DNA from 3 places in the Burkholderia sp. Bp9016 genome. Region 3 is predicted to be linked to each of the others. Evidence: predicted binding sites of a transcription regulator. Region 3 holds the regulator's gene; each other region holds the start of a gene.
What was found. Region 3 encodes FliA, which starts transcription of late flagellar genes. Its sites were predicted from a motif close to CTAAAGTTTNNNNNNNNNNNGCCGNTA; they were not measured.
Positions count from the first base shown of each region.

Region 1: a site for FliA is predicted at 2,080-2,106, ahead of fliS (flagellar export chaperone FliS). Genes of this name have one in related genera too.
Region 2: a site for FliA is predicted at 4,840-4,866, ahead of flgM (flagellar biosynthesis anti-sigma factor FlgM). Genes of this name have one in related genera too.

Region 1 covers NZ_QTPY01000012.1:64,631-74,711, forward strand. Annotated here, with positions in the region: gene DIE13_RS16335 (flagellar hook-length control protein FliK) at 1-1,165, opposite strand, end outside; gene DIE13_RS16340 (flagellar protein FliT) at 1,241-1,573, opposite strand; gene fliS (flagellar export chaperone FliS) at 1,570-2,004, opposite strand; gene fliE (flagellar hook-basal body complex protein FliE) at 2,150-2,494, opposite strand; gene fliF (flagellar basal-body MS-ring/collar protein FliF) at 2,743-4,506, shown strand; gene fliG (flagellar motor switch protein FliG) at 4,496-5,491, shown strand; gene fliH (flagellar assembly protein FliH) at 5,484-6,167, shown strand; gene fliI (flagellar protein export ATPase FliI) at 6,161-7,702, shown strand; gene fliJ (flagellar export protein FliJ) at 7,708-8,166, shown strand; gene DIE13_RS16385 (flagellar hook-length control protein FliK) at 8,198-9,475, shown strand; gene DIE13_RS16390 (GMC family oxidoreductase) at 9,509-10,081, opposite strand, start outside.
Region 2 covers NZ_QTPY01000012.1:24,271-34,351, reverse strand. Annotated here, with positions in the region: gene DIE13_RS16185 (multifunctional CCA addition/repair protein) at 1-804, shown strand, start outside; gene DIE13_RS16180 (helix-turn-helix domain-containing protein) at 842-1,654, opposite strand; gene DIE13_RS16170 (M24 family metallopeptidase) at 2,034-3,881, shown strand; gene DIE13_RS16165 (flagella synthesis protein FlgN) at 3,952-4,392, opposite strand; gene flgM (flagellar biosynthesis anti-sigma factor FlgM) at 4,478-4,810, opposite strand; gene flgA (flagellar basal body P-ring formation chaperone FlgA) at 4,929-6,146, opposite strand; gene flgB (flagellar basal body rod protein FlgB) at 6,351-6,839, shown strand; gene flgC (flagellar basal body rod protein FlgC) at 6,876-7,301, shown strand; gene DIE13_RS16140 (flagellar hook assembly protein FlgD) at 7,352-8,101, shown strand; gene flgE (flagellar hook protein FlgE) at 8,129-9,370, shown strand; gene flgF (flagellar basal-body rod protein FlgF) at 9,391-10,081, shown strand, end outside.
Region 3 covers NZ_QTPY01000016.1:83,390-93,470, forward strand. Annotated here, with positions in the region: gene ahcY (adenosylhomocysteinase) at 1-1,322, opposite strand, end outside; S-adenosyl-L-homocysteine riboswitch at 1,355-1,477, opposite strand; gene DIE13_RS20390 (RNA polymerase sigma factor FliA) at 1,554-2,288, opposite strand; gene DIE13_RS20395 (AAA family ATPase) at 2,304-3,113, opposite strand; gene flhF (flagellar biosynthesis protein FlhF) at 3,106-4,890, opposite strand; gene flhA (flagellar biosynthesis protein FlhA) at 4,887-6,989, opposite strand; gene flhB (flagellar biosynthesis protein FlhB) at 6,986-8,182, opposite strand; gene DIE13_RS20415 (VOC family protein) at 8,516-9,013, opposite strand; gene DIE13_RS20420 (DUF3443 domain-containing protein) at 9,157-10,081, opposite strand, start outside.

The DNA of each region.
Region 1 (10,081 bases), on a different contig from region 3:
TCGACAGCCCGCCGAGTTGCAGCCCAGATCCCTCGAACCGTTGCCGCAGCGCGGCCTCGTTGCGCGTGAGACGGTCCGCGCCGGTCGAATTCGCGCGTAGCCGCGCGACGAGTTGCGCGCCGTTCAACACCAGTTCCGCATCGACGGTGCCGAGCGACGGCAACGTCAGCGTCAGCCGCGTGCGCCATGCGATGCCGTCGCCCGCGTCGTCGCCACGCGATGCGCGGCCGCCGTGCTCGTCGGGCTCGATCGTCCAGTCGAGGCGCGCGCCGGGCCATGCCTCGCCGCTCCAGCGGAATTGATCGGTCGCGAGCGCATCGAGCTGCTGCCTGACGATCGGCACGGCGTCCGGGTGCACGGAAGCCGCGGTCTGCGCCTGCGGGCCGGACGACGCGGCGGCCAGTTCGGCGCGCGCGGGCGTCCAGCGCAAGTCGGCATATTCGCCGAGCGGATCGGCGGCCATGCCGGCCGCGCCCGACGCCGCGTATTGCCGCGCGCCCGCGGCAGCGTTCTGCGCGGGTTCGTTCGGCATCGTGCCGCCCGGCTGTGCGGCGTTTCGGGTCGCGGCCGGCAGCGGCGAGCGCGCCGCGAGCAGTTCGTCGAGCACGTCGGACGCGTCGTGCTGCGCACCGTCCGCAACAGCCTGCCCGAGCGAGGCAAGCCGCGCCTGCGGTTCGCGCAGCAGCGCGGCGAGCGGACGCTGGCCGGCCAGCCATTGCGCGAGATGGGATTCGTAGAAGAGGCCGCTTTCGCTCACGGCCTGCGCGAGTGCGGCATGCAGCACTGCGACGGGCGGCGCCGCGGCGGTCGCGGCAGAAGTGGCAGCCGACGCGGCTGCACCGGACGCCGGCGGCGTTGCCGGATCGGTCAGCAGCACGGCAGGATCGGCCAGCAGCGGCGTTCGTCCGGCGACCACGGGGGTCGCGGCGCCACCCGCGCGCGAAATCGCATCGAGCACGAGCGCGACATCGGACAGCGCGGTTTGCGCGGAGGCCGGCGGCGCGGCAGGCGAGCCGTTCGCCGCGGACGTCGACGAGGCGCCGGTACCCGGCGTGCCGACCTGCGCGGTCGCGCCGCCGCCGGCGGGCGCCGACACGGTGCCGGTCAGCAGGCTGTCGAGGCGGCTCGCCAGCAGGGCGGCCGCAACGGAGTCGATACCGGTCATGATCGGAGCCTGCTCATCTCAGCCACCTCGTTGCGAATCCGGGCGCGCGGGAACCGCGGCCGCGGCCAACGAACGCTACCCGCGTGCGCGGTAGAGATCGGTCAATACCTTGGTCGAGCGCCGCGCCTCGAACAGCGCGGACAGCCGCGCGACTTCCGGGCTCGCGAGATCGCGGATCGCGGCGTCGTCGGCGAGGATGCGGCGGATCAGGCCGAGCTTGCGGCCGAGATCCGATTCGTCGAGCGTGACGCCCGGATCGGCCTCCTTCAGCCCGTCGACGAGTCGCAGGAATTCGGCCTGCAATTCCGGCAGCGCGCTCCAGTCCGCGCCGCGCGCGGCGCACAGCATCCGGCCCGACACGGCCGCGAGCGCCTCGTAACGCGCGAAATACTCGGCCTTGCGATTCATCGCGCCGCGCCCGCTGCCTGTTGCGCGGCCATGCGCGCGACTTCCGGCGCGATGCCCGTCCATGCTTCCTCGAGCGTCGCAAGCAGCCCGTCGACCTCGACCAGCATCGCGTCGCTCGCGTCCGCATTGGCCTGCAGCAGGCGCCGGCCGATATACGCGTACAGCGCGTCCAGACGCTCGGCGATCTCGCCACCCGCGTCGCGGTTCAGCGAAGCCTGCAGGCCGCTCTCGACGATCCCGATCGCCTTGCCGATCGCTTCGCCGCGGGCCGGCACATTGCCTTGCTGCAACTGCAGGCGCGCGAGCGCGATGGCCTGCCGCGCGCCCTGGTACAGCATCGCGATCAGCCGGTGCGGGGACGCGCCCATCACCCCCGTCTCGACGCCGACACGCGCGTACGCACTGGCTCCAGCGTGTCCTGGGGAAAACATGCGCTTCTCCTTTTGATGCGTTGACTATGCGGAGGCCGCCGCCCTGCATTGCACGGCGCGGCCATCTTCCGCAGTTATCGGAAGGAAATTGAAAAGCTTTAGGCGCACGGGCCGCCGGCCCGTCGACGCGGCCGGCCGGCGCGCGTCACACCGACATCTGCATGATGTCGTTGTAGGCGCTCACGAGCTTGTTGCGGACCTGGAGCCCGAACTGGAAGCCGATGTTGGCCTTCTGCATGTCGACCATCACGTCGTTCAGCGACACGTTCGGCGCGCCGACTTCGAACGCCTGCGCCTCGCCCAGCGCGTGCTGCTGGTCGCCGCTGATCTTGTCGAGCGATGCCTTCATCGCGCTCGCGAACGTGCCGGCGGTCGCGGCGCCGGAGCCGGCGAGCGCGGCCGTCGGGCTCGCGACCCCGCCTGACGCCTGCGCGGCCATCGCCTGCATCTGTTGCAACACCGATCCGATTCCGCTGACGTTGGCAGTCATGCTGTCCCCAGAATTAAGAGAAGAGACCCGGCGTGACCGGGCGATCCGCCGGCGCCGCACGACGCGCACCATGCCGGATCGCGAAAAAGGATAGCAGTGCACCGCGCGCCAAAGCCGCGAAAGTACGGGGGAAACCCCGCTCTTTTCGGTCGATCGGACGCCCCGCCGGATCACGATAATCGCATCGTGTCATTGTCCGTCCGCTCGTCCGAGCGGCTCAGTCGTCCCGCTCCGGAGAAACTCGTCGCATGGATTCGCAGGCCAATTCGCTGATCAACCCCGACGCCCGCGCAGGCCTCGCCAGCCCGGTGCCAGGCGCCACCGCGGCCGCCGCGCTGCCGGGGGCGGGCGGCGCTGGCGCGGACTTCGGGTTGGGCGGCTTCGCCGAACGCATCCCGGGCATCTCGCGGATGAAAGGCAACCCGAAGCTGCCGTTCGTGATCGCCGTCGCGTTCGCGGTCGCCGTGATCACCGCGCTCGTGCTGTGGAGCCGCGCGCCCGACTATCGCGTGCTGTACAGCAACCTGTCGGACCGCGACGGCGGCGCGATCATCACCGCGCTCCAGCAAGCCAACGTGCCGTACAAGTTCGCCGACGCCGGCGGCGCGATCCTCGTGCCGTCGAACCAGGTCCATGAAACGCGCCTGAAGCTCGCCGCGATGGGGCTGCCCAAGGGCGGCTCGGTCGGCTTCGAGCTGATGGACAACCAGAAATTCGGCATCAGCCAGTTCGCCGAGCAGGTGAACTACCAGCGCGCGCTCGAAGGCGAGCTGCAACGCACGATCGAGTCGATCAACGCGGTGCGCGGCGCGCGCGTGCATCTCGCGATCCCGAAGCCGTCGGTGTTCGTGCGCGACAAGGAAGCGCCGAGCGCGTCCGTGTTCGTCGACCTCTACCCGGGCCGCGTGCTCGACGACGGCCAGGTGCAGGCGATCACGCGGATGGTGTCGTCCGGCGTGCCCGACATGCCCGCGAAGAACGTGACGATCGTCGACCAGGACGGCAACCTGCTGACGCAGTCCGCATCGGCATCCGGCCTCGACGCGAGCCAGCTCAAGTACGTGCAGCAGGTCGAGGGCAATACGCAGAAGCGCATCGACGCGATCCTCGCGCCGATCTTCGGCGCCGGCAACGCGCGCTCGCAGGTCAGCGCGGACGTCGATTTCTCGAAGATCGAACAGACCTCGGAAAGCTACGGCCCGAACGGCACGCCGCAACAGGCCGCGATCCGCAGCCAGCAGACCAGCAGTGCGACCGAGCTCGCGCAGGGCGGCGCGTCGGGCGTGCCGGGCGCGCTGTCGAACACGCCGCCGCAGCCGGCTTCAGCGCCGATCGTCGCCGCCAACGGCCAAAGCGGGCCGCAGACGACGCCGGTCAGCGACCGCAAGGACCAGACGACCAACTACGAGCTCGACAAGACGATCCGTCATCTGGAACAGCCGATGGGCAACGTGAAGCGGCTGTCGGTCGCCGTCGTCGTCAACTACCAGCCGGTCGCCGACGCGAAGGGCCACGTGACGATGCAGCCGCTGCCGCCCGCGAAGCTCGCGCAGGTCGAACAGCTCGTCAAGGACGCGATGGGCTACGACGAGAAGCGCGGCGACTCCGTCAACGTCGTCAACAGTGCGTTCTCGAGCGCGAGCGACCCGTACGCCGACCTGCCGTGGTGGCGCCAGCCGGACATGATCGCGATGGCGAAGGAAGTCGCGAAGTGGCTCGGCATCGCGGTCGCCGCGGTGGCGCTCTATTTCATGTTCGTACGCCCGGCGATGCGCCGCGCGTTCCCGCCGCCGCAGCCGGTCGCGCCGGCGCTCGCGGCGCCGGACGATCCGGTCGCACTCGACGGCCTGCCCGCGCAGCTCGGCGCCGACGAAGCCGATCCGCTGCAGCTCGGCTTCGAGAACGAGAGGAACCGCCACGAACGCAACCTCGACTACGCGCGCACGATCGCCCGCCGGGATCCGAAGATCGTCGCCACCGTCGTGAAGAATTGGGTGTCCGATGAACGCTGAAGGTTTGACCAAGAGCGCGCTGCTGCTGATGTCGATCGGCGAGGAAGAAGCCGCCCAGGTATTCAGGTTCCTCGCGCCGCGCGAGGTCCAGAAGATCGGCGCCGCGATGGCCGCGCTGAAGAACGTCACGCGCGAGCAGGTCGACGACGTGCTGCAGGACTTCGTGAAGGAAGCCGAGGGGCACACCGCGCTGTCGCTCGACTCGAGCGACTACATCCGCTCGGTGCTGACCAAGGCGCTCGGCGAAGACAAGGCCGGCGTGCTGATCGACCGCATCCTGCAGGGCAGCGACACGAGCGGCATCGAGGGCCTGAAGTGGATGGACTCGGGCGCCGTCGCCGAGCTGATCAAGAACGAGCATCCGCAGATCATCGCGACGATCCTCGTGCACCTCGACCGCGACCAGGCGTCCGAGATCGCGTCGTGCTTCGCCGACCGGCTGCGCAACGACGTGATGCTGCGGATCGCGACGCTCGACGGCATCCAGCCGGCCGCGCTGCGCGAGCTCGACGACGTGCTGACCGGGCTGCTGTCCGGCAGCGACAACCTCAAGCGCAGCCCGATGGGCGGTATCCGCACCGCGGCCGAGATCCTGAACTTCATGACGAGCAACCATGAAGAAGGCGTGCTCGAAAGCGTGCGCCAGTACGACGCCGATCTCGCGCAGAAGATCATCGACCAGATGTTCGTGTTCGAGAATCTGCTCGACCTCGAGGACCGCGCGATCCAGATGGTGCTGAAGGAAGTCGAATCGGAAACGCTGATCGTCGCACTGAAGGGCGCGCCACCCGCGCTGCGCCAGAAGTTCCTCGCGAACATGTCGCAGCGTGCGGCCGAACTGCTCGCCGAGGATCTCGACGCGCGCGGCCCGGTGCGCGTGTCCGAAGTCGAGACGCAGCAGCGCCGCATCCTGCAGATCGTGCGCAATCTCGCCGAAAGCGGCCAGGTCGTGATCGGCGGCAAGGCGGAAGACGCGTATGTCTGATTCCAAGCGCGAGCGCGCCGGCACCCTCACCGCGTACCAGCGGTGGGAGATGACGTCGTTCGATCCACCGCCGCCCCCGCCGCCCGCCGACGATGCGGCAGCGGCGGCCGCCGCGCTCGCCGAGGAATTGCAGCGCGTGCGCGACGCCGCGCACGCCGAAGGCCATGCGACCGGTCACGTCGAAGGCCAGGCACGCGGCTACCAGGCCGGTTTCGAGCAGGGCCACGCGCAGGGTTTCGAGGCCGGCCAGGCCGAAGCGCGCGAACAGGCGGCGCAGCTCGCGGCCCTCGCCGCGTCGTTTCGCGAAGCCGTGTCGAACGCCGGGCACGATCTCGCGGCCGACCTCGCGCAGCTCGCACTCGACATCGCGCAGCAAGTCGTGCGCCAGCACGTGAAGCATGACCCCGCCGCACTCGTCGCGGCCGTGCGCGACGTGCTCGCCGCCGAGCCGGCACTGTCCGGCGCGCCGCATCTCGCGGTAAACCCGGCCGACCTGCCCGTCGTCGAAGCCTATCTGCAGGACGATCTCGATACGCTCGGCTGGAGCGTGCGTACCGATGCGTCGATCGAGCGCGGCGGCTGCCGCGCGCATGCGGCCACCGGCGAAGTCGACGCGACGCTGCCCACGCGCTGGCAGCGCGTCGCCGCCGCAATCGGCAAGGTGGGCGCGTGGTGACGCGTGTGCCCGAGTCGTTCGCGCACGACGGCATGACGCCGCTGGAGCGCGAACTCGCGCTCGCGTCGTTCGGCCCCGACGGCGCGCACGACCCCGCCCGCCATGCGAAGCCGCACGCGGGCAGCACGCCCGACGACGCGCCACGCGCACCGCACAATCCGCATCTCGCACAGTGGCGCTCGCACCTGAACGGGCTCGCCGAGCGTAGTCAGCGCGCGCTGCCGCTGCGCCCGTGCGGGCGCCTCACGCGTGCAGCCGGCCTCGTGCTGGAGGCGATCGGGCTGCGCCTGTCGGTCGGCGCCGAATGCACGATCGAATTGCCCCCAGGCAGCACGCTGCCGCACGCGGAAGCGGAAGTCGTCGGCTTCTCCGGCGACCGCCTGTTCCTGATGCCGACCACCGACGTCGCGGGCGTCTTGCCCGGCGCGCGCGTGTGGCCGCTCGAGAACGCGCCCGTCACCGACCCGCTCGCGGGCGCCAAGCGGCTGCCGGTCGGCTGGAAGATGCTCGGGCGCGTCGTCGACGCATCGGGCCGCCCGCTCGACGGCCTCGGCCCGCTCGGCTCGAACGCCGACGCACCGCTGTCGGCGCCGTCGATCAACCCGCTCGATCGCGAGCCGATCCACCACGTACTCGACGTCGGCGTGCGCGCGATCAACGCGCTGCTCACCGTTGGCCGCGGGCAGCGGATGGGGTTGTTCGCGGGCTCCGGCGTCGGCAAGTCGGTACTGCTCGGCACGATGGCGCGCTACACGAGCGCGGAAGTAATCGTGATCGGGCTGATCGGCGAACGCGGCCGCGAAGTGAAGGAATTCATCGAACAGATCCTCGGCGAGGACGGACTTGCGCGCTCGGTCGTCGTCGCGGCGCCGGCCGACGTGTCGCCGCTGCTGCGGATGCAGGGCGCGGCGTATGCCACGTCGCTCGCCGAGTATTTCCGCGACCAGGGCAAGCACGTGCTGCTGCTGATGGATTCGCTCACGCGCTACGCGATGGCGCAGCGCGAGATCGCGCTCGCGATCGGCGAGCCGCCCGCGACCAAGGGTTATCCGCCGTCGGTGTTCGCGAAGCTGCCCGCACTCGTCGAACGCACCGGCAACGGCCCCGAAGGCGGCGGCTCGATCACCGCGTTCTACACGGTGCTGACCGAAGGCGACGACCAGCAGGACCCGATCGCCGATTCGGCGCGCGCCATTCTCGACGGCCACATCGTGCTGTCGCGCGCGCTTGCAGAGGCCGGCCACTATCCGGCGATCGACATCGAGGCGTCGATCAGCCGCGCGATGACCGCGCTGATCGACGAAAAGCATCTCGACCGCGTGCGGCAGTTCAAGCAGATGCTGTCGCGCTACCAGCGCAATCGCGACCTGATCGCGGTCGGCGCGTACGCGCCCGGCCGCGACGCACAGCTCGACCGCGCGATCGCGCTCTATCCGCGCATCGAATCGTTCCTGCAGCAGGGCTTTCGCGAATGCGCGCCGTTCGCGTCCAGCCTCACCGCGCTCGATGCGCTGTTCGACGTATACGGAGGCTGACCCCGATGGCACACGGCTTTCCCCTTCAATTGCTGCTCGACCGTGCGCAGGAAGACCTCGACACGGCCGCGAAGCAGCTCGGCACCGCGCAGCGCGAGCGCGCCTCGGCCGCCGAGCAGCTCGACGCGCTGCTGCGCTATCGCGACGAATACCACGCGAACTTCGCGCAGTCCGCGCAGCACGGCATGCCGGCCGGCAACTGGCGCAATTTCCAGGCGTTCATCGATACGCTCGACACGGCGATCACGCAGCAGCGCAACGTGCTGGCCGCCGCCGAAGCGCGCATCGACGAAGCGCGCCCGAACTGGCAACAGAAGAAGCGCACCGTCGGCTCATACGAAATCCTGCAGGCGCGCGGCGTCGCGCAGGAAACGCAGCGCGAGGCGAAGCGCGAGCAACGCGACGCCGACGAGCACGCCGCGAAGATGCTGCGCATGCGGGCCGACGCGGCCCGATCGGCATAACCGTCCATCGCCTTCGAACGAGAGAATCGCCATGCCTCCCCTTCCCCTGCTCGGCGCGCTGATCGACACCGCGAGCGCCGCACTCGGCGCCGTCCGCGGCGCGGGTTCGTCCGCCGGCAACGATGCCGCGATCGCGCCGGCCGCCGCGCCGTTCGCGCAGACGCTGAAGCACAGCGTCGTCACGCGGCACGACACGGCGAACGGCAGCAAGCCGGATACCGCGACGAAACACGCGTCGTCGACGCCGGCCACCGGCACCAGGCATCCCGGCGATGACGACGACAAGTCCGCCGACGATGCGGGCACCGCCGACAATGGCGACGCCGCCGCGCTCGCCGCGGCCGCCGCCGTGCAGGCGCAGTTGCAGGCACGCGCGAACGACGGAACGCCGGCCAGTGCCGATGCAGCGACGGCCGCGGCGGCATCCGCTCAGCCGGACGCTGCAGGGCATGCAAGCCAGGATGCGACGGCCGTGCCGGCATCGGGCCGCGACGCGCTGCAGGCTGCGCTGGCGAAGCTGACCGGCGGCGCGGGCGCGATCGGGGCGAGCACGGCATCGGCGACGTCCGGATCGGCCGCCGCCGCACCGCTCGCATCGAAAGCGTCGGCGTTCGACCGCACGCTTGCCGACGCAAAAGGCGCATTCCCCGCGCAGCAGACACCCACGCAGGCCAACGCGCAGGCGCTGCAGGCCGCCGCGAGCGCCGAGCCGGCTGCGCATGCGCTGGCGCAGGCTGGCGACACCGCAAGCCCGAGCGCCGACGCGATGGCCGCGGCCGCCGCAACGGCTGCCGCCGGGGCGCAGTCCAACCTGCCGGCATCGCCGGCCGCGGGCGCGATCGCCGCAGCCAGCCCCCACGTGCTGTCGCCGCAGGTCGGCACTGCCGACTGGACCGACGCGTTGAGCCAGAAGGTCGTGTTCCTGTCGAATGCGCACCAGCAGAGCGCCGAGTTGACGCTGAATCCGCCGGACCTCGGCCCGCTGCAGGTCGTGCTGCGCGTCGCCGACAATCACGCGCACGCGCTGTTCGTGTCGCAGCATGCGCAGGTGCGTGATGCGGTGGAAGCCGCGCTGCCGAAGCTGCGCGAAGCGATGGAAACGGGCGGACTGGGCCTCGGCAGCGCGAGCGTCAGCGACGGCGGTTTCGCATCGCAACAGCAGAACGCGCAACAGAGCTTCTCCGGCGGCCAGTCGTCGCAGCGTGCACGCGCCGGATCGTCAGGCGTCGATGCACCGGCCGACGCCGTGCCAGCCGCAGCGGCCGCCGCAGCCGTGAGCCGCGTGGGCCTCGTCGATACGTTTGCCTGAACATCGCGCGCGCCGCGTGCCGGTGCGTGCCGCTCAGCGGCCGTGCACCGCCGCAGCCGCCTCGCCGCGCGGCACGCCGCCCTTGCGCGCCGCGACGATGAAGTCCGCCGCGCGTTCGCCGATCATCACCGACGGCGCATTCGTGTTCCCGCCGATCAGCGTCGGCATCACCGACGCATCCACCACGCGCAACCCTTCGACGCCGCGCACGCGCAATTGGGGATCCACCACCGCCCGCGCATCCGAGCCCATCCGGCAGGTGCCGACGGGGTGATAGATCGTGTCGGCATGCGCGACGATCGTCGCACGCAGCTCGGCTTCGCTCTGGTCCGCCCGCGTGTACAGCTCGCGCCCGCCCTGCGACGCGAGCGGCGCCTGCGACAGGATCCGGCGCATCGCCTGCGCGCCACGCACGAGCAGGTCCAGGTCGCGTGAATCGCTGAAAAAGCGCGGATCGATCAACGGCGCATCGCGCGCATCGCCGCTCGCGAGCGCGACCGTGCCGCGGCTGTACGGACGCAGCGCGCACACGTGCAGCGAATAGCCGAAACCCCAGTGCATCTTGCGGTTGTGGTCGTCGACCAGCGCCGTGCAGAAATGCAGTTG
Region 2 (10,081 bases), on a different contig from region 3:
TTCGCCGCGCGCTTCGCGGATTTCACGATCGCGGACGAAACACTCGCGCTGATGCGGCGGATGGTCGATGCGGGCGAGGTCGATGCGCTGGTGCCCGAGCGCGTGTGGCAGGAGATCGCGCGCGGGCTGATGGAAGCGAGACCGTCGCGGATGTTCGCGGTGCTGCGCGAGTGCGGCGCGCTCGCGCGCATCGTGCCTGAAGTCGACGCGTTGTGGGGCGTGCCGCAGCGCGCCGACTACCACCCGGAAGTCGACACGGGCGTGCATGTGATGATGGTCGTCGACTATGCGGCGAAGCAGGGCTATTCGCTGCCGGTGCGCTTCGCGGCGCTCACGCACGATCTGGGCAAGGCGACGACCCCCGCAGACATACTGCCGCGCCACGTCGGCCACGAAGGCCGCAGCGTCGACCTGCTCAAGCCGTTGTGCGAGCGGCTGCGCGTGCCGAACGAATGCCGCGATCTCGCGCTGGTGGTCGCGCGCGAGCACGGCAACCTGCATCGCGTGATGGAGATGGGCGCGGCCGCGCTGGTGCGGTTCTTCGAGCGCAGCGACGCGCTGCGCAAGCCGGCGCGCTTCGCCGAGATGCTGCAGGCATGCGAATCGGATGCGCGCGGCCGGCTCGGGCTCGAGACCCAGCCGTATCCGCAGGCGGAGCGGCTGCGCGTGGCGCTGGTGGCTGCGCGCAGCGTCGACGCGGGCGCGATCGCGCGCGGGGTCGGCAGCGACGCGCTGCAGATCAAGGACGCCGTGCATCGTGCACGCGTCGAGGCCGTCAAACAGGCGCTCGCGATCGCCGAATAGAGTGGGCGGGCCGGGGCGGCCGCCCGGCTGCACCGCGTTATTTCTTCGCGCGGGCTGCGGCGCGGCGGGCCGGTGTGGCGGCAGCCGGGCGTTTGCCGGCGTGCGTGCGCGGTTTCGCGGCAGGCAGTTGTTCCGCGGCTCGGGCCGGTTTGCCGGCGGGCGCCGCGGCCTGCGCGTCGCGCTCGCGTCCGGCGGCCGGTTCGCGCCGGCTCACGCGCGGCTCGCCGGGCGCCGCGCCGGCATCGTGCCCGGCCGGCCTGATACCCGGCGTCGCCGATACGAGTTCGGCGCAGCGGTCGTCGAAGAGCGGCAGCGTGCCGACCGCGATCAGCTCGGCGGGCCCGTCGCCGACGTTCGTGACGCGATGGCGCTTGCGCGCGTCGAAGTGCAGCGAATCGCCGGGCGCGAGCGGGTAATCCTGCTTGCCGATCGTGTAGCAGAGCCGGCCGGTCAGCACGTACACGAACTCGTCGCCGCCGTGCGAGACCCATTCCGACCGGTAGCCCTCCATCATCCGGACCTTCAACGCATTAATCTGGCTGCCGTCGAAGGTGGTGGACAGCCGCTCGTACCATTGCGACATCGCGTCGACCGCGTATGGTTCGCGGCTGCCCTCGTGCGAGTCGGGCTGTGCCTGGCGCGGCTGGTCGATCAGCGCGCCGAGCGGCACGTTCAGCGCCTTCGCGACGTTGACGAGCGACGACAGGGAGATGCCCGTGAGATGGCGCTCGACCTGGGACAGGAATCCGACCGACAGATTGGCTTCGGTCGCGACTTCCAGCAGCGTCTTCTTCGCTTCCCGGCGCAGGCGCCGAATGCGCTGGCCGATACGCATGATGTCTGAATCCATGAATCTCTTTCGTGACAACGAGTCGGAAGGCGGGCGGAGGGGCGGTGCAGTCGCCGGGCCGTTGTTTTGACGCGAATCGCACGAAACATGGCCGTCCGGCCGACGATGCCGGCGCATTGTACCGTCGGCATCTACCGCGCGGCATGCCGCGCCGGCAATTTTGGCGCCACCAAAATTTTAGCTTGACCTCAATTTCGGCGTGCTCTAGATTCTGTCGCGCTGCATCAGGAATTTTAGTGAGACAAAAATTCCGGGCCTGGCCGCGCGACCGACGCGGCGGGCGGCCCGACGGTGCGCCGGATGCATGCCACGCTGCATGTCGTCCGCGTATCGCATTGCGCCGCGGGCGGCCGATAACAACGAATCACGCGAGCATCCGATGATCGATCGACTGAAATACAACTTCTCCGGCCTTCCCCCGTACGATGCCTCCGTCGCCGACGCGCAGGCGGGCCTGTCGCGCGTGCTCGATGCGCTGCGGCTCGACGCCGTGGTCGTCACGTCGCAGGACGAATACATCACCGAATACCTGCCGCGCCGCAACAATCCGCGCTATGCGCTGTCGGGTTTCGATGGCTCGGCCGGCTGCGGGCTGTTCCTGAGCGACGCGGCCGCGCGCTCGCTCGACGTGCCGCGCTTCGTGCTGTTCGTCGACGGCCGCTATCACCTGCAGGCCGAGCAGCAGTGCGATCCGGCACGCGTGCACATCGAGAAGCTCGGCATGAACGTGACGATCTGGCAGGCGCTGGCCGACTGGCTGGTCGCGGGTGCGGGCCGGCTCGAACGAATCGGCTACGACGCGCTGCGGATCAGCGCCGGGCAGCGCGACCGGCTGGTCGAGCAGACCCGGGCCGCGCGGCTGGAATGGGCGAGCCTCGTCGAGCGCGAGATCGACCGCGCGATCGCGCTGCCCGGCTGGGTGGTCGAGCGGCCGATCTTCGAGCTGCCGGAAGCCACGACCGGCGCGAGCGTCGCGCAGAACCTCGCCACGCTGAACGCGCGGCTCGCCGCGCACACCGGCTCGGCGCACGGCAAGACCGCGTTCTTCACCTGCGCATCGGACGACCTCGCGTATCTGCTGAACAGCCGCGGCTATCACATTCCGAATGCGTCGTCGCACCTGGGCTTCCTGTTCGCGATCGGCGAGCAGATTGCGCTGTTCCTGCCCGAAGGCTGCGACCGGTGCCCGGTCGAGCTGGCGTCGTATCCGGCGCTGCACGTGATCCGGCGCGACTTCGCCGAACTCGAGCGCTTCCTCGCGCCATGCGCGGTCGATCACGTGTGCTACGGCTTCGAATCGGTCAACTGCGCGCTCGTCGAGTCGGTGAGCCGCGTGTGGCCGCAGGCGCGCCACGCCGATTTCAATCCGGTCGAGGCGATGCGCGCCAGCAAGACGCCGGCGGTGCTCGACCGCTTCCGCGATGCGTTCGCGCGCAGTTCGGCGGCAATCGCCGAGACGATGCGCTGGGCGAAGGCCGGCGAGCCGGGACGAAACCCGACCGAATACGATCTCGCGCGCAGGATCAACGACGCGTACGGCGCACGCTCGGCGCTCGCGCTGACGTTCCCGTCGATCGCCGCGAACGGCGCGAACAGCGCGTTCGCGCACTACACGGCGGCGAGCGCCGACGTCGGGCTGACCGAAGGCGAACTGGTGCTGCTGGATAGCGGCGCGTACTACGACGCCGGCTTCGCGACGGACTGCACGCGCGTCGTGCTGCGCCGAACGCGGGCGGAGACGGTGGCGCAGCCGTGGCAGCGCGAGATCTACACCGTCGCGCTGAAGGCCTGCATCGAGGGGCTCGTCACGCGCTTCCCGAAAACGGCGACGGGCGGCGACGTCGATGCGACCGTGCGGCAGGTATGCCGCGACCACGGCTACGATTTCGGTCATGGCACCGGGCACGGCGTCGGGATTCACGTGCACGAAGGCGGCGTGCGGTTCGCTCCGGGCGCGAAGTACGGGCTGGTGCCGAATGCGGTGATTTCGGTCGAACCGGGCATCTACGTGCCGGGCAAGGGCGGCGTGCGGATCGAGAACATCGTGATCGTGCACGCGGACGACGCGTCGGATACCGTCGCGTTCGAGAACATCGTGACGGTCGGCTACGACTGGGACCTGATCGATCTCGAACTGCTGGACGACGACGAGCGCGCTTATCTGCGCGACTACGAACGACTTTGCGTGGAACGCGGCACGCAGGTCACTGCATGTCCGCTGCTGTGAGGGGGGGAGTCAGGCGGGAGACGGCGCGCGGCGACTGGATCACCGCGCGGCCCGTTTGCGCATCGGCACGTCAGCGCATCAGCGCCGACACGCGCCCGTCGGGCCCGTAGACGCCGCTCGGCGCGGGCGCCGAGCGCAGCACCGCAAGCGCGCGCTCGTTGTAGTCCATCCGGATCCGGATCAGCATCCCGTTGTTCGCATTGGCCTGGCGCGCGCGTTCGGCGGCCTGCAGCAGCAACTGCCAGCGGCCGGCGAGGCGGGCATCGCGCTCGGCGGCCTGGTCCATCCCTTTCTTGCCGGCCGGAAAGCCGAGCGCGGACAACTGCGTGTCGCGCGTGCGTTCGAGCAGCGCGAGCCGGTCGAGCAGCGCGGTTTTCTTCTCGACGATGCCGGGCAGCATGTCGAGCGGCTCGGGAGTCGTCAGCGCCTTTTCCTCGTAGGCGAGCAGCGACGCGAACGCCTCGACCGTCGCGTGTTCGTCGTTGATCGTGGCCAGCAGCTCTTCTCTCATCGCGTCATGCTCGTCGCGCCGGCGCGCGTGTCGGCGCACCGGCAAACCGGGGGACCGGCCGGGGCGTGACAGGCCCCAATCCGGCTCAGTTGCCCTGCGGTCGCTGCTGTTGCAGCAGGTCGCGGGCGGTATTCAATACACCGTCGGCAATCTTGTTCACGTCGACCGTCAGCGTGCCGTTGTTCAGCGCGTCCTTGATCGACTGGACGAGTGCCGTGTCGATGTCGGCGTTGCCCGATGCCGACAGCGAGCGCAGCTGGCCGGACAGACCCGACAGGTTCACGGTCGTGTCGCCGCCGGTCGACCCTGCGTCGGCCGCCTGCGCGGACGTCGACGAAGCCGCGCCGGATTGCGCGCGGGTCGCGCCGTTGCCGGTCGGCGCAAGTGGGCTCGGGTTCGGAGTGGAGTCGATCTTCACGATGGGTTTCCTGTACGGTTTGACCCAGATAACGGCCGGGCCGGCCCGAACTTTAGCATCGCGAGCCCGAAATTCTTCGAATAAACAATTCTTTGCAATCTTGCGGGGTCATCCGTCCCTATAGCGGAATTTCCACGGTGCCGGCGTCCTTGACGATCGCCGTGACGATCTGGCCCGCCGCCATCCTGACCCGCACCGACTGGCCCGGCGCCGCATTCGCGAGCACGCTGCCTTCGGCCGAGATCGTGAAGCCGGGTCCGGCTGCCACCACCCGCACCGTCTGGCCGGCCGATACCGACGCCGCGCTCTTCAGCATGTCCTGGCGCAGCGGCAGCCCGGCCGAGATGCGGGCGAGCGCGGTTGCGCCGACCGCCTGCGCGGGATCGGTGATCACCGCGAGCGGCAGCACCGTCAGGTCGCCGTCGCGTGCGACGAGATCGGCCGCGGTGAGCGGCTCGCCGGGCGTGATCTGCCGCGCGGCCACGTAATAAGTGGCCTGCACCGTGACCTTCGCCTGCAGATAGACGGTCCACGGCCGCTCGCCCGCGCAGCGCACGCCCACCGTCGTGCGGCCCCACAGGCGCGCGCCGGTCGGCAGGAACGGTTCGAGCGTCGTGCACGCCGCGAGCCCGCGCGGAAACGCCGCCGCGACGGTCGCGGTGGTCTTGCCCGGCAGGCCGGCGATCTGCTGCTGCAGGAACGTGAGGGCCGTGCGCCGGATCGCTTCGGGGTCTTGCTGGCCCGGCAGCGGTGCGGGATGGGCCGCTGCCGCTGTAGCGGGCACCGCCGCGTTGGCGGCATTGGCGGAAGTCGCCGGCGCGCGCGGCGCCGTGGCGGCGCGTGCGGCGACCGCCGGCTGTCGCGCGAGCCGCGCCGCGTTCGATGCGGGCTCGGCCGTGCCGGCAACGACCGTCGCGACGCCGGCCGGATCGATGGCGCGCGGCGCGTTGCCATAACCGGCGTTCGCGCGGGCCGCCGCGTAGGTCGAGGCTGGCGGCGGGTTCGTTGCGACCGTCGCGCTACCCGGTTGCACCGCGTAGCCGGCCCCGGCCGCACCGGCCGTGCCGGGTGCCGGCCGGTAGGCATTTCCTGTCGTTTCGGGCGCGATGCCTGCCCCGGCGTCGGCATTCCCGACATTTCCGCCGAACTGCCCGCCGCTCGCCGCGTTCGCATGCGCGAGCGCGGTTTCGGCCGTCTCGCCGCGTCCGGGAATCACGATCGTCCCGTCGTCCGCGCGCGCGGCCGGCACGGCGAGCCAAAGCGCCGCGGCGAGCGCGAACGCACGCGGCACGCGTGTGCCGCGCCGGTTGTTCCCGCGAAGTGCGCTGCCTGTCATCGCCGTGTCCTCGATCCGTTGATCCGATTCGCATTCTAGGGAGCGGGGTCGCCGCGCAAACGATGAATAGAGGGGGCCTTTGCCGCGTTATTCGCCCGATTGCCGGTTGCGCGCGCGGCCTACCATCGCTGTCATGGAAAAAAGCCCCTTGGGTCGCCATCCGGCCCGACGGGCGTGCAGCGCTTCATACGGAGAGACGCACACATGCTGGACAAACTCGATGCCGAATTCGCGTTCGGCCGGCAGGCGCTCGACGTGCGCGCCTACCGGCAGGAACTGCTGTCGTCGAACATCGCGAACGCCGACACGCCCGGCTACCAGGCCCGCGACGTCAATTTCGCGTCGACGCTCGCGCGCTCGCTGAAGCAGGCCGACGGCGGCGTCGTACCGGACAACGCCGCGCAGCTGCCGATGGCGCAGCCGGCCGGCGTGACGAGCGGGATGACGATGGTGTCCACGGCGCCTGGTCACATGGCCGGCGCCGCGAAACTGATTCCGACCGGCGGCCCGGCCGACGACTACGGCCGCGCGCAGTACCGGATGCCGCTGCAGCCGTCGCTCGACGGCAACACGGTCGATCTCGACGTCGAGCGCGTGCAGTTCGCGGACAACGCGCTGCACTACGAAACCGGGATGACCGTGATGACCCAGCAGATCAAGGCGATGATCGCCGCGATCTCGACGAACTCGTAAGCGCGCGCCGCTCGCGCACCCGAACAAGGAGCCTCCATGCCCTCGTTGATGAACATCTTCGGCGTCGCCGGTTCGGCGCTGTCCGCGCAGTCGCAGCGCCTGAACGTCACCGCGTCGAACCTCGCGAACGCCGACAGCGCGACCGGCCCCGACGGCAAGCCGTACAAGGCCAAGCAGGTCGTGTTCGAAACCGACCCGCTCGGCGGCGTGCGCACCGCGTCCGGCCAGGGCGTGGGAGGCGTGCGCGTGTCGAAGGTGGTGGACGATCCGTCGCCGATGAAGTCGACCTACGACCCGGCGAACCCGGCCGCCGACGCGAACGGCTACGTGCAGATGCCGAACGTCGACCCGGTGCAGGAAATGGTGAACATGATTTCGGCGTCGCGCTCGTACCAGGCGAACGTCGAGACCCTGAACACCGCGAAGACGCTGATGCTCAAGACGCTGACGATCGGCTCCTGAGCCGCGCGCGACCTTACAGACCCGACAGTTCCGACAGAAGGCCACCCAGGATGACATCCTCCAGCACGACGATCGGCGGCAACGGCACCAACGTGTCGACGTTGCCGACCGACACGATGAACACCAACAACGTGTCGAGCACCGGCACGTCGGCGAGCGACCTGCAGTCGACGTTCCTGACGCTGCTCGTCACGCAGTTGCAGAACCAGGATCCGACGAGCCCCGTCGACAGTTCGCAGATGACGTCGCAGCTCGCGCAGATCAACACGGTGAGCGGCATCGCGCAGCTGAACACGTCGCTCACGTCGCTGTCGACGCAACTCGCGGCCGGCCAGCAGACGCAGGCCGCACTGCTGATCGGCACGAACGTGCTCGCGCCCGGCAACAGCGTCGCGGTGAAGGGCGGCGCGGCGTCGCCGTTCGGCGTGTCGCTCGCGAACGACGTGTCGAACCTGACCCTCACCGTGAAGAACAGCTCGGGCGTAGTCGTCAACACGATCAACGCGGGCGCGCAGTCGGCCGGCACGGTGCCGTTCAACTGGACACCGACCGACGCGGCGGGCAACACGCTGCCCGATGGCGCGTACACGGTCAGCGCGACGTACACCGACAGCACCGGCACGCAGCAGAGCGCGACGACGCTCGCGGCCGCGCAGGTGCAAAGCGTGATCAAGCAGGCGGACGGGACCGCCGGGCTCATGCTGTCGAACGGCACGACCGTGGGGCTTACCCAGGTCGCGTCGATCTACCCGAACACCACGTCGTCCGCGTCGTCGTCCGGCGGCGCCACAACCAACTGATCCAGATTTCTCGAAACGGAGACCGAAATGGGTTATCAACAGGGGCTGAGCGGCCTCGCCGGCGCATCGAACGCGCTCGACGTGATCGGCAACAACATCGCGAACGCGAACACGGTCGGCTTCAAGTCGAGCACCGCACAGTTCGCCGACGTGTACGCGAACTCGATCGCGACGTCGCTCAACACGCAGATCGGGATCGGCACGTCGCTCGCGTCGGTGCAGCAGCAGTTCAGCCAGGGCGCGATCAATACGACGAGCTCGTCGCTCGACGTCGCGATCAACGGCAACGGCTTCTTCCAGATGTCGAACAACGGCGTGATGACGTACACGCGCGACGGCACGTTCCAGCGCGACAAGAACGGCTACATCGTCAATGCGCAGGGCATGAACCTGATGGGCTATGCCGCCGACAAGAACGGCGTGATCAACACGTCGCAGACGGTGGCGCTGCAGGCGCCGACGACCAACATCGCGCCGACCGCGACGACCCGGATCTCCGCCCAGTTCAACCTGAACTCGCAGGACACGACGCCGGCGAAATCGCCGATCGATCCGTCGGACAACACGACGTACAACTACTCGACGTCGATCCAGGTGTACGACTCGCTCGGCGGCTCGCAGGCCGTCAGCATGTACTTCGTGAAGTCGGACGCCGGCACGTGGGAAGCCTACGCGGGCGTGCAGGGCAGCACCCCGACGGATCTCGGCACGGTCACGTTCGACTCGTCGGGCGCGATCCAGGGCACGACGACGGGCACGCCGGCCACGCCGACCGCGTCGATCGGCCAGTTCCAGTTCACCGTGCCGAACACGGACGGCTCGGCGACGCCGCAGACCATGACGCTCGACCTGACCGGCACCACGCAGTACGGCGGCAAGGACGGCGTGAACAACCTCGCGCAGGACGGCTACGCGAGCGGCACGCTGACGACCTACTCGATCGGCACCGACGGCAAGCTGACCGGCAACTACTCGAACGGCCAGACGGCGGTGCTCGGCCAGATCGCGCTCGCGAACTTCAACAACCCGAACGGGCTGATCAACCTCGGCGGCAACCAGTATGCGGAAAGCGCCGAGTCGGGCGTGCCGCAGATCTCCGCGCCGGGCACCACGAACCACGGTTCGCTGCAGGGCAGCGCGCTCGAGAACTCGAACGTCGACCTGACGTCGGAACTGGTCAACCTGATCACCGCGCAGCGCAACTACCAGGCGAACGCGCAGACGATCAAGACGCAGCAGACCGTCGACCAGACGCTCATCAACCTGTAACGCGCGGATAACCGGCAGCCATGGACCGACTGATCTACACGGCGATGACGGGCGCGTCGCAGTCGCTCGACCAGCAGGCGATCGTCGCGAACAACCTCGCGAACGCATCGACGACGGGTTTTCGCGCGCAGCTCGCGACCTACCGCGCGGTGCCGATGAATTTCGGCGACGGCGGCACGGTCGATCCGGCGACGACCCGCACCTACGTGCTGGCGTCGACGCCCGGCGCGGATTTCGCGCCGGGCCCGATCACGCGCACCGGCAATCCGCTCGACGTCGCGGTGCAGGGCCCCGGCTGGCTGTCGGTGCAGACGGCCGACGGCGGCGAGGCGTACACGCGCGCGGGCAACCTGCACGTCGATGAAAACGGCCAGCTCGTGAACGCGAGCAACCTGCCGGTGGTCGGCAACGGCGGCCCGATCTCGGTGCCGCCGAACGCCGAAGTGACGATCGGCAAGGACGGTACGGTGTCCGCGCTGATGCCGGGCGACCCGCCGACGGCGGTCGCGATCGTCGACCAGATGAAGCTCGTCAATCCCGATCCGGCCACGCTCGCGCGCGGCAACGACGGGTTGTTCCGCACCGCCGACGGCAATCCGGCCGACGCCGACCCGAACGTGGTCGTCACGCCGAATTCGCTCGAAGGCAGCAACGTGAACCCGGTGACCGCGATGGTCGCGATGATCGACAACGCGCGGGCGTTCCAGCTGC
Region 3 (10,081 bases):
CGCGCGAGGTGCAGGCGCGCCACCTTTTCATCGAGATGTTTCGGCAGCACGTACACCTTGTTCTCGTACTCGCCGCCGCGCACGAACAGCTCGATCTGCGCGAGCGTCTGGTTCGCGAACGAGTTCGACATCACGAACGACGGGTGGCCGGTCGCGCAGCCGAGGTTCACCAGGCGGCCTTCGGCCAGCAGGATCACGCGCTTGCCGTCCGGGAAGATGATGTGGTCGACCTGCGGCTTGATGTTTTCCCACTGGTACTGGCGGGTCGACGCGACGTCGATTTCCGAGTCGAAGTGGCCGATGTTGCAGACGATCGCGTTGTGGCGCATCGCCTTCATGTGATCGTGGTTGATCACGTGGTAGTTGCCGGTCGCCGTCACGAAGATGTCGGCCTTGTCGGCCGCGTATTCCATCGTCACGACGCGGTAGCCTTCCATCGCCGCCTGCAGCGCGCAGATCGGATCGATTTCGGTGACCCACACGGTCGCGCCGAGGCCGCGCAGCGATTGCGCGCAGCCCTTGCCCACGTCGCCGTAGCCCGCGACGACCGCGACCTTGCCCGCGATCATCACGTCGGTCGCACGCTTGATGCCGTCGACGAGCGATTCACGGCAGCCGTACAGGTTGTCGAACTTCGACTTGGTGACCGAGTCGTTCACGTTGAACGCCGGGAACGGCAGGCGGCCGTCCTTTTCCATCTGGTACAGGCGGTGCACGCCGGTCGTGGTTTCTTCGGTCACGCCCTTGATGTGCGCGAGGCGCTTCGAGTACCAGGTCGCATCGATGTCGAGGTGCTTCTCGATCGACTTGTACAGTGCGACTTCTTCCTCGTTGGTCGGCTTCGCGATCACCGAACGGTCCTTTTCGGCCTTCGAGCCGAGGATCAGCAGCAGCGTTGCGTCGCCGCCGTCGTCCAGGATCATGTTCGCGAATTCACCGTTCGGCCATTCGAAGATGCGGTGCGAGAACTCCCAGTATTCGTCGAGCGACTCGCCCTTGAACGCGAACACCGGCGTGCCCGATTCGACGATCGCGGCAGCAGCGTGGTCCTGCGTCGAGAAGATGTTGCACGAGGCCCAGCGGACGTCCGCGCCGAGCGCCTTCAGCGTCTCGATCAGCACGCCGGTCTGGATCGTCATGTGCAGCGAACCCGCGATGCGCGCGCCCTTCAGCGGCTGCTGCGCCTTGTATTCGTCGCGGATCTGCACGAGGCCCGGCATTTCGGTCTCGGCGATGTTCAATTCCTTGCGGCCCCAGCCGGCAAGCGCCATGTCGGCGACGACGTAATCCTTGGAAGCCTGGGAATCGATAATGGCGTTCATCACGCCCTCCTTTCTAAAAAGTTTCTAGATTGGTGACGTGAGCGCCGTTCAGGAAGCGGGGCCGGCGCGAATCCAACGTCTCGCCGCACGGCTGCTTGGTGAAGCTCTCCGAGCCTGGCGGACACAGAAGGTCCGTCGCAACGCTCCTCGGAAAACGGGAGGGATTGTAGCAAATCGGCGCGAGAATTGCGCGGCACGCGCGGCGTCGGCGCGCGTGGGCACAAGAAAGGGTCAGGTCTCCGCGCCGACCCACGCCTGTTCGCGCAGCCGCGCGCGCAGTCGCGCGACGGCCTGGCTGTGCAGCTGGCACACGCGCGACTCGCTGACTTCGAGCACCGCGCCGATCTCGCGCAGGTTCAGCCCGCGCTCGTAATACAGCGACATCAGCAGCTTCTCGCGCTCGGGCAGCCGCTCGATCGCGTCGACGAGCGCATCGCGCAGATGGTCGTCGAGCAGCGCCGACAGCGGATCGGCGTGATCGACGCGATAGCGGTCGAGGAACGGCTCGTCGTCGGCCGCGCGGTCGAAATCCTCGTAGTAGATGAGCTGGCTGCCGTGCAGGTCCTGCAGCATCCCCTGGTATTCGTCGAGCGGCATCTTCAGATGCTGCGCGATCTCGGCCTCGCTCGCCGAGCGGCCGAGCTGCTGCTCGACCTGGTGCACCGCGTGCTCGACCTCGCGCGACGTCTTGCGCAGGCTGCGCGGCAGCCAGTCGTTGCTGCGCAGCTCGTCGAGCATCGCGCCGCGAATGCGCTGCGTCGCATAGGTCTCGAACTGCGCGCCCTGGTCTTCCTTGTAGCGGCCGGCCGCATCCATCAGGCCGATCATGCCGGCCTGGATCAGGTCGTCGAGGTCGACGCTCGCGGGCATCTTCGCGACGAGCTGCAGCCCCAGGCGCCGCACGAGCGGCGCGTATTGCGCAAGCACGTCGGCCTGGGTCATCTTTCCTTGAGCGTTGTACATCATGGCTCTCTCCTTCGCTCACGCGGCGTGGGCCGCACCCGCCTCGTACGACGGCTTGCCGCCCGCATGGACGGCGCGGCCCGCCCCCGAGCGCGGGCGCATCGGCCAGTACAGCAAGTCGGCGGCAATCTGCCGGTAGTCGCGCGCGGCAATCGACGACGGGAACGCGTCGACCGCGGTGTGCGTCAGTTCGCGCGCCCGCTCGACGAGCGGGTCGGCGCTCACGCAGCCGGCATCCGCGATCGACACCGTCAGGTAGCGGCTCGCGACGCCTGCCAGGTTGTCGAATGCGGTCTTCGCGTCCGCGTGGTTGCCGACGTGGTTGGTCAGCACGCGGAACTGCGCGAGCGCTTGCGCGAAGTGCAGGCGCTTCATGCACGCGTAGGCTTCGGTGATCGCCTTCGCGGAAACCCGCGTGACGATCAGCACGTCGTGCGCCTCGCGCGCGAGCGCCGAGAGCGCGCCGTCGGCGCCAGGCCGCGCATCGACCAGCACGATGTCGGCCTGGCCGTCGATGAAGTCGCGCAACTGCGCATCGCTGTAGCCGGCCTGCCCGGCCGCGCACAGGCCGAAGCCGGCGGCCACCCGCGTGCGCTCGCCATCGCGCAGCCGTGTCCCCGCGAGCGTCGCGGTGGCCGAACGCGCGCCGGCGCGCTCGTCGACGACGAGCACGTCCTTGCCGAGCGCGGCCAGCGCCGCCGCGAGGTTCACGACGGTGGTGGTGCAGCCGACGCCCGCCGGGCCGCCCGTCACCGCGACGACGCGCGACGCGCGTCCGGCCAGCAGGCGGCGCAGCCCTTCGGCCTGATCGATGATCCGCTTATCCAAATCGCACCTCGTGCAGTTCGGCGGTGGAACGTGCGGTCAGTGCGGAAAGCAGCGTCGGCATGTCCTCGTCTTGCGGCACGAAGGGTGAGCCGTCGCGCGGCACACAGAACGCGCTTTTCAGCAGGAAGCGGGTCGTCGCGACATACAGGTTCTCCGGCACCTTCTGGCCGGTCGACACATAGTGGACGGGCAGCTTGTAGCGGATTACCGTATCGAGCACGCCGCCCAGATGCGTCGCCTCATCGAGCTTGGTCAGGATGCAGCCGGCAAGGCCCGGGGATCCCGCCTGCGGATGTTCGCCCGCGCTGCGGTACGCCTGGACGACTTCGTTGAGCGTGTCGCCGTGGCTCGTCGCGTTGAGCAGCAGCAGGCGCTGCACCGGCGCGTTCGCGCCGTGCAGCATCGCGATCTGGTCGGACAGCGCGCGATCGCGCTGGCTCATGCCGATCGTGTCGATCAGCACAATGTGCTTGTTGCGCAGCTCGGACAGCGCGAGCGCGAGATCGCCCGCATCCTTCACCGCGTGCACCGGCACGCCGAGGATCTTGCCGAAGATGCGCAGCTGCTCGTGACCACCGATCCGGTAGCTGTCGGTGGTCAGCAGCGCGACCTTGCTCGCGCCGAAGCGCATCACGCAGCGCGCGGCGAGCTTCGCGGTGGTGGTGGTCTTGCCGACGCCCGTCGGCCCCATCAGTGCGAACACGCCGCCGCGCTCCATCAGCGCATCCTCGCTGTCGAGCACCGGCAGGTTCGCCGCGAGCACCGACTGCGCCCATTCGAGCGCCTGCTCGAAGGTCTGCGTGCCGGCGCCCGACGGCAGGTTGTCGACCAGCATCCGCACGAGCTGCGCGGAGAAGCCGGCCGCGAACAGGTGCTTGGTCAGCGCGCCGTGCACCGGGCTGCGGCGCTGGCGGTCGTGCCACATCAGGCTGTCGAACTGCTCCTGCATCATCCCGCGCATCGCGCCGAGCTCGTGCATCACCGTGTCGTTGACGACGCTCTCGATGCGCGACTTCACGGCATCGGCGACCGCGGCAGCCGCGTCGGCGGACAGGCGCGCACGCTCGGCCGGCTTCGCGGCGTCCGCGTCGTTCGCACGGGCGGCGGCGGTGTCGTTCGCACGGGCGGCGGCGGTGTCGTTCGCACGGGCGGCCGCGGCCGGCATCCGGCGTTCGGCGTCGCGCACGATGTCGCGCGCCCAGCCGGCCGGCGCCGCGTCCTGCGGTGCGGGGGCCGGTGCTTGCGGCGCGGCGGGTGCCGAGTGCGTACGGATCATCAGCGCGTCGCGCTGCTGCGTCAGGCGCTTCGCGTGCTCGACGAGCCAAGGCGCGGGTTCGGAGGCCGCCGCGGACGCCGACGTGGCGCGCGACGGCGACAGCCCGGCCGGCGCATTCGTGTCGGCGTCGAATGCAGCCGGCTCCGTCGCTTCGGCACTGGCGCCGAATACCGACGAGAACACATCCGGCAGGCCGCCGGCGCCAGCTGCATACGGATTGCCGGCCGGACGTGCGGGTGCGGGCGCGGCACCGGGGCGCGACACGATGCCCGGCACCGCGGCAGCCGGCACGGACTCCGGCACACGCGGCGCGCTCGCACGCGGGCGGACGGCAGCCGACGGCGCGACCGCGGCGAGGTCCGAATCGGCGAGTGCAACGATTTCGACGCTACCGTCATCGAGCGTGCGGTTCGACAGCACGACGGCGTCGGCGCCGAGTGCCTCGCGCACGAGGCGAAGCGCGTCGCGGCTGGTCGCGCCGGTGAATTTGCGAATGTTCAAGCGGGGCCCCCGATGACGTTAACAACTTTGATCGTGCGTGTATCCGGCACTTCGGCGTACGACAACACTTTCAATTGCGGCAGGCTGCGGCGCAGGAAACGCGCGAGCATCGCGCGCAACGCGTGCTGCACGAGCAGCACGGGCGGCAGCCCGAGATTCTGTTGACGCAGCATCGCTTGTTGCGTGCCGGTCAGAAGGTTGTGCGCAAGGCCCGGCTCGAGGCCCGGATTTGCGCCGGTGGCGAGCGCCTGCGACAGCACGCGCTCGAGATTCGAATCGAGCCCCATCACCTGCATCTCGCCCGCACCCGGATACCACTGCTGCGTGATCGCGCGGCCGAGCGACAGCCGCACCGCGGCGGTGATCTCGTACGCGTCGCCGCGGCCCGCGTGTTCGGACACGGATTCGAGGATCGTGCGCATGTCGCGGATCGGCACGCCTTCGTCGAGCAGGTTCTGCAGCACTTTCTGCAGCGTCGTGAGCGAGATCGTCTTCGGCACGAGGTCCTCGACGAGCGACGGCGCGTCCTTGCCGGTGCGCTCGACGAGCGCCTGCACTTCTTGGCGGCCGAGCAGTTCGGCCGCATGCTGGACGACCAGATGGTTCAGATGCGTCGCGACCACCGTGCTCGCATCGACCACCGTGTAGCCGTACACCTGCGCCTGCTCGCGCATCGCGACGTCGATCCACACGGCCGGCAGCCCGAACGCCGGATCCTGCGTGACGGCGCCCGGCAGCGCGGCCGTCACCTGGCCCGGGTTGATCGCGAGCCACTGGCCCGGGAACACTTCGCCGGTACCGATCTCGACGCCCTTCAGCGCGATCCGGTATGCGTTCGGCCGCAGCTCGAGGTTGTCGCGGATGTGGATCACCGGCGGCAGGAAGCCGATTTCCTGCGCGAATTTCTTGCGGATGCTCTTGATGCGCTTGAGCAGCTCGCCGTCGCTGTTCTTGTCGACGAGCGGAATCAGCCGGTAGCCGACTTCGAGGCCGAGCGGATCGATCAGTTGCACGTCGTCCCAGGTCGCTTCGTGGCTTTCGCCCGGCAACGCGGCGGGCGGTGCGATTTCGGTCACGTCGCCGGCCGCCACGCGGGCCGCCGCGCGGCGGGTCTGCGTGCGTGCCAGCCAGATCGCGCCGCCGCCGAGCGCGAGGAACGCGAAATGCGGCATGCCCGGGATCAGCCCCATCAGCACGATGATCGAGCCGGTGATGACCAGCACGCGCGGGTTCGCGAACAGCTGGCCGGTGATCTGGGTGCCGATGTCCTCGTCGGTCGCGACGCGCGACACGATCACGCCGGCCGCCGTCGAGATCACGAGCGAGGGGATCTGCGCGACGAGGCCGTCGCCGATCGTCAGCAGCGTGTAATTGGTGCCCGCCGCGGCGAAGCTCATGTCGTGCTGGACCATCCCGACGATCAGCCCTCCGATCACGTTGATCGCCATGATGATCAGGCCGGCGATCGCGTCGCCGCGCACGAACTTCGACGCACCGTCCATCGACCCGTAGAACTCGGCCTCCTGCGCAACCGCGGTGCGGCGCTTGCGTGCCTGCTCTTCGTTGATGAGGCCCGCGTTCAGGTCGGCGTCGATCGCCATCTGCTTGCCCGGCATCGCATCGAGCGTGAAGCGCGCGGACACTTCGGCGATCCGCCCGGCGCCCTTCGTGATGACCATGAAGTTGATGATCATCAGGATCACGAACACGACGATGCCGACCGCGAAGTTGCCGCCGACGAGGAAGTGGCCGAACGCCTCGATCACCTGGCCGGCCGCGTCGGGGCCGGTGTGGCCCTCGAGCAGCACCACGCGCGTCGACGCGACGTTCAGCGACAGGCGCAGCAGCGTCGAGAACAGCAGCACGCTGGGGAATGCCGCGAAATCGAGCGGCTTCATCGTGTACATGCTGACAAGCAGCACCATCACCGACAGCGCGATATTGAACGTGAACAGCAGATCCAGCAGCAGCGGCGGCAGCGGCAGGATCATCATCCCCAGGATCATGCAGATGAGGATCGGGCCGGCGAGCGCGCGCAGGTTGGTGCCGGCGAACGGGTTCGGGCGCTTGCCGAACAGGCCGGTGGTCGGGGTGCTCATGCCGCGCCTCGCGTGCCGAGTGCGTCGTCGGCTTCCTCGCGCGCGTCGTCGGTCGACACCGACGTGCCCTTGTCGAGCTCGGCCGGCACGGCGAGATCGACCGGCGCCGCCGGGAACGCTCCGCCTTCCGCGCGGAAGCGCTTGAGCTGGTAGACCCACGCAAGCACCTCGGCGACGGCCGAGTACAGCGAGCCGGGAATCTCGCGCTCGAGTTCGACGTTGTGATACAGCGCACGCGCGAGCGGCGGCGCTTCGAGCAGCGGCACGTTGTGCTCGGCCGCGAGCTCGCGGATGCGCGCGGCGACGAGGTTCACGCCCTTCGCGACGACCTTCGGCGCGCGCATCTCGCCATCCGTGTACTGCAGCGCGACAGCGAAGTGCGTCGGGTTCGTGACGACCACGTCGGCCTTCGGCACGGCGGCCATCATCCGGCGCCGCGCGATCGCGCGCTGCTGCTGGCGGATACGGCCCTTCACGTGCGGATCGCCTTCGTTCTCGCGATGCTCGCGCTTCACTTCTTCCTTCGTCATGCGCAACTTCTTGTTGTACTGCCAGATTTGGTAAGGCACATCGAGCGCGGCGACGACCAGCATCCCGGCAACGGTCGTGCCGCAGCACACGGCGACCAGATGCAGCGCGTCGGCGAGCGCCGAACCGAGCGGCTGGGTCGCGAGGCCGAGCAGTTCGTCCTTGCTGCGCCAGATCGCAATCCCGCCGATCCCGCCGACGACGAGCGTCTTCGCGAGCGACATCCCCAACTGGATCGGCCCCTGGATCGAAAAGATGCGGCCGAGGCCGGAGATCGGGTTCAGGCGGTCGAACTTCAGCTCGAAGGTCTTTTGCGAGATCAGCCAGCCGCCGAGCGCCATCGGCGCGGCCAGCGCGGCCACGCCAGTCAGCGCGAGCAGCGGCAGCAGCGCGGCGAAGCCTTCGGCGCTCGCGCTGCCTGCCGCGGACAACATCCGGTTCGTGTCGAACGCCGTGGCGCGGTCGAACGAGAAGGCGCCACGCAGCATCGTCTGCAGATGCTCACCCGACGGACCCGCGAGCAACCATGCACCGTAGAACCCGGCCGCGAGCAGCGCGAACGAAGCCAGTTCGCGCGAACGCGCGACCTGCCCCTCCTCGCGCGCCTTCTCGCGGCGTCTCGGAGTGGCGGCTTCGGTTCTGTCGAGATCGCTCTCGTCTGCCACGGGGCCTCCAGTCGGGTACGGCGACATGCCGCTTTCCAGTGACACCGATTATTCATGCGCGCGTCAAACGCCGATCGGTCGAGCAAAGCCGGGAAAGGGGGGTATTTCGGGGAATCGGACGGGCTTGTGGCGGGGGCAATCAGGGGACGAACGGCAACGCGGCGGGGGTGGGGGCGGTGAAGGCGTCGACGGAGGAAGGGAGGAAGCGGCGATGCGGCGGATTCGCCCTGGAGCTGAAGCGACGAGGCAAGCCGCCCCGAGGCGGCAGCGCCGCACGCCAGGGCGCACCGGCCCGCATGCCGGCCACGCGAGGCCGGCATGCGGGCGCGGTTCCTACCCGGCCGCCGCCTGCTGCAGCAGCCCGAGATCGAGCTTCTTCATCTTCATCACCTGCGCCATCACGCGCTCGGCGCGCGCCGGGTCGCCCGTCATCAGCCCGGACATCTGCACCGGCACGACCTGCCACGACACGCCGAAGCGGTCGCGCAGCCAGCCGCACTGCTGCGCGCGCTCGTCGCCGCCTTCGGACAGCGCCGCCCAGTAGCGGTCGATCTCGCGCTGGTCGCGGCAGTTCACCACGAACGACACGGCCGGCGTGAGCGGAAACGCCGGGCCGCCGTTCAGCGCGAGGAACGTCACCCCGTCGAGCTCGAACGATACGGTCATCACCGCGCCCTCGGCATGCCCGGACACCTGGGCACCGGCCTTGCCGTAGCGCGCGACGTGCACGATGCGTGCGTCGTCGAACACCGAGACGTAGAAGTTGGCGGCGGCCTCGGCGTCGCGGTCGAACCAAAGGAACGGCGTGATGCGTTGAAAGCGCTGGCTCATGATGCTGCCTCCTCGATGTCTTGTGGGCATCCGTGCCTGGCCTCATATCGTGGGCGCTGGATCCTTACGCCGCGCGAGGCCGCCCCGGGGATAAAAAAAGGGGCGATCGCTCGCCCCCTTTTGCTGCGGTGCCGCGTGCGCGATCAGAACGCGACGTAGGGTGCCGCGCCGCCGCTCGCGGTCTTGTCCATCCCGAAGTAGATCGTCTTGCCGTAGAAGTGCGGCATGCCGAGATCGAGCCATCCCGATGCGCCGAACGGGCCGGCGATGTCGTTGAACGCGAACGTCGACGGGTTCGCGAACAGCGAATCGGCGTTCTGGATCGACATCGACACGCCGCCCGTGGTCCCGTTCTGGCCGGTCAGCGTCGCCGTGTAGGTCGCCGTCGACGACGGGCAGTAGAACTGCGGGTTGGTCGAGCACATCGTCTGCGACGAGTCGTTGAAGAAATACGCGTTCGAGCCCGTATCGAAGAACGCGGTCGCGCTGCCGCCGAGGAACGTCGCGCTCACGTCGCCCGTCGTCGTCGACGTCATCACCGTCGACGCGGCGAGCGCGTTGTTGCTCTGCGTGCCGATCCCGAACGTCAGCTGGCCGGTCGCGCTGCTCTGCCCGCTGTTGGAAATGCTCGGCATCTGCACGATCACGCCGTTGTTGTCCGTCGCGAAACGATGGACCGGGTTGGCCACCTGCTGCGTAATCGGCACCAGCGCGACAGCACAGCTCGAATTGCCGTTCGGGCACGCGTAGTAGTTGTTGTAGGTCGCCGACGTCGACGTCGCGCAGTTCGTGCCGCAGTCCACCGGCGCCGGCCCGATGCCGAGAATGCCGTTCGCGCCGAGATCATTGGCCGAGTTCGCCGACGTCCCGCCGTTAATGCACGAGCTCGGTACGCCGGTCGTGCCGAGGTCGCCGATGATCTGCACCGGCAGCGAGCTCGCCTGCTCCGAGCCGATCGTCAGGTCGACGGTACGCACCGTGCCCCATGTGTAGCTGGACACGAACTTGCCGCATTCGGCGACCGGCGCGCCGCCGCTCGTCACCTGCGGCAGGTTGCCGAGCACGCCC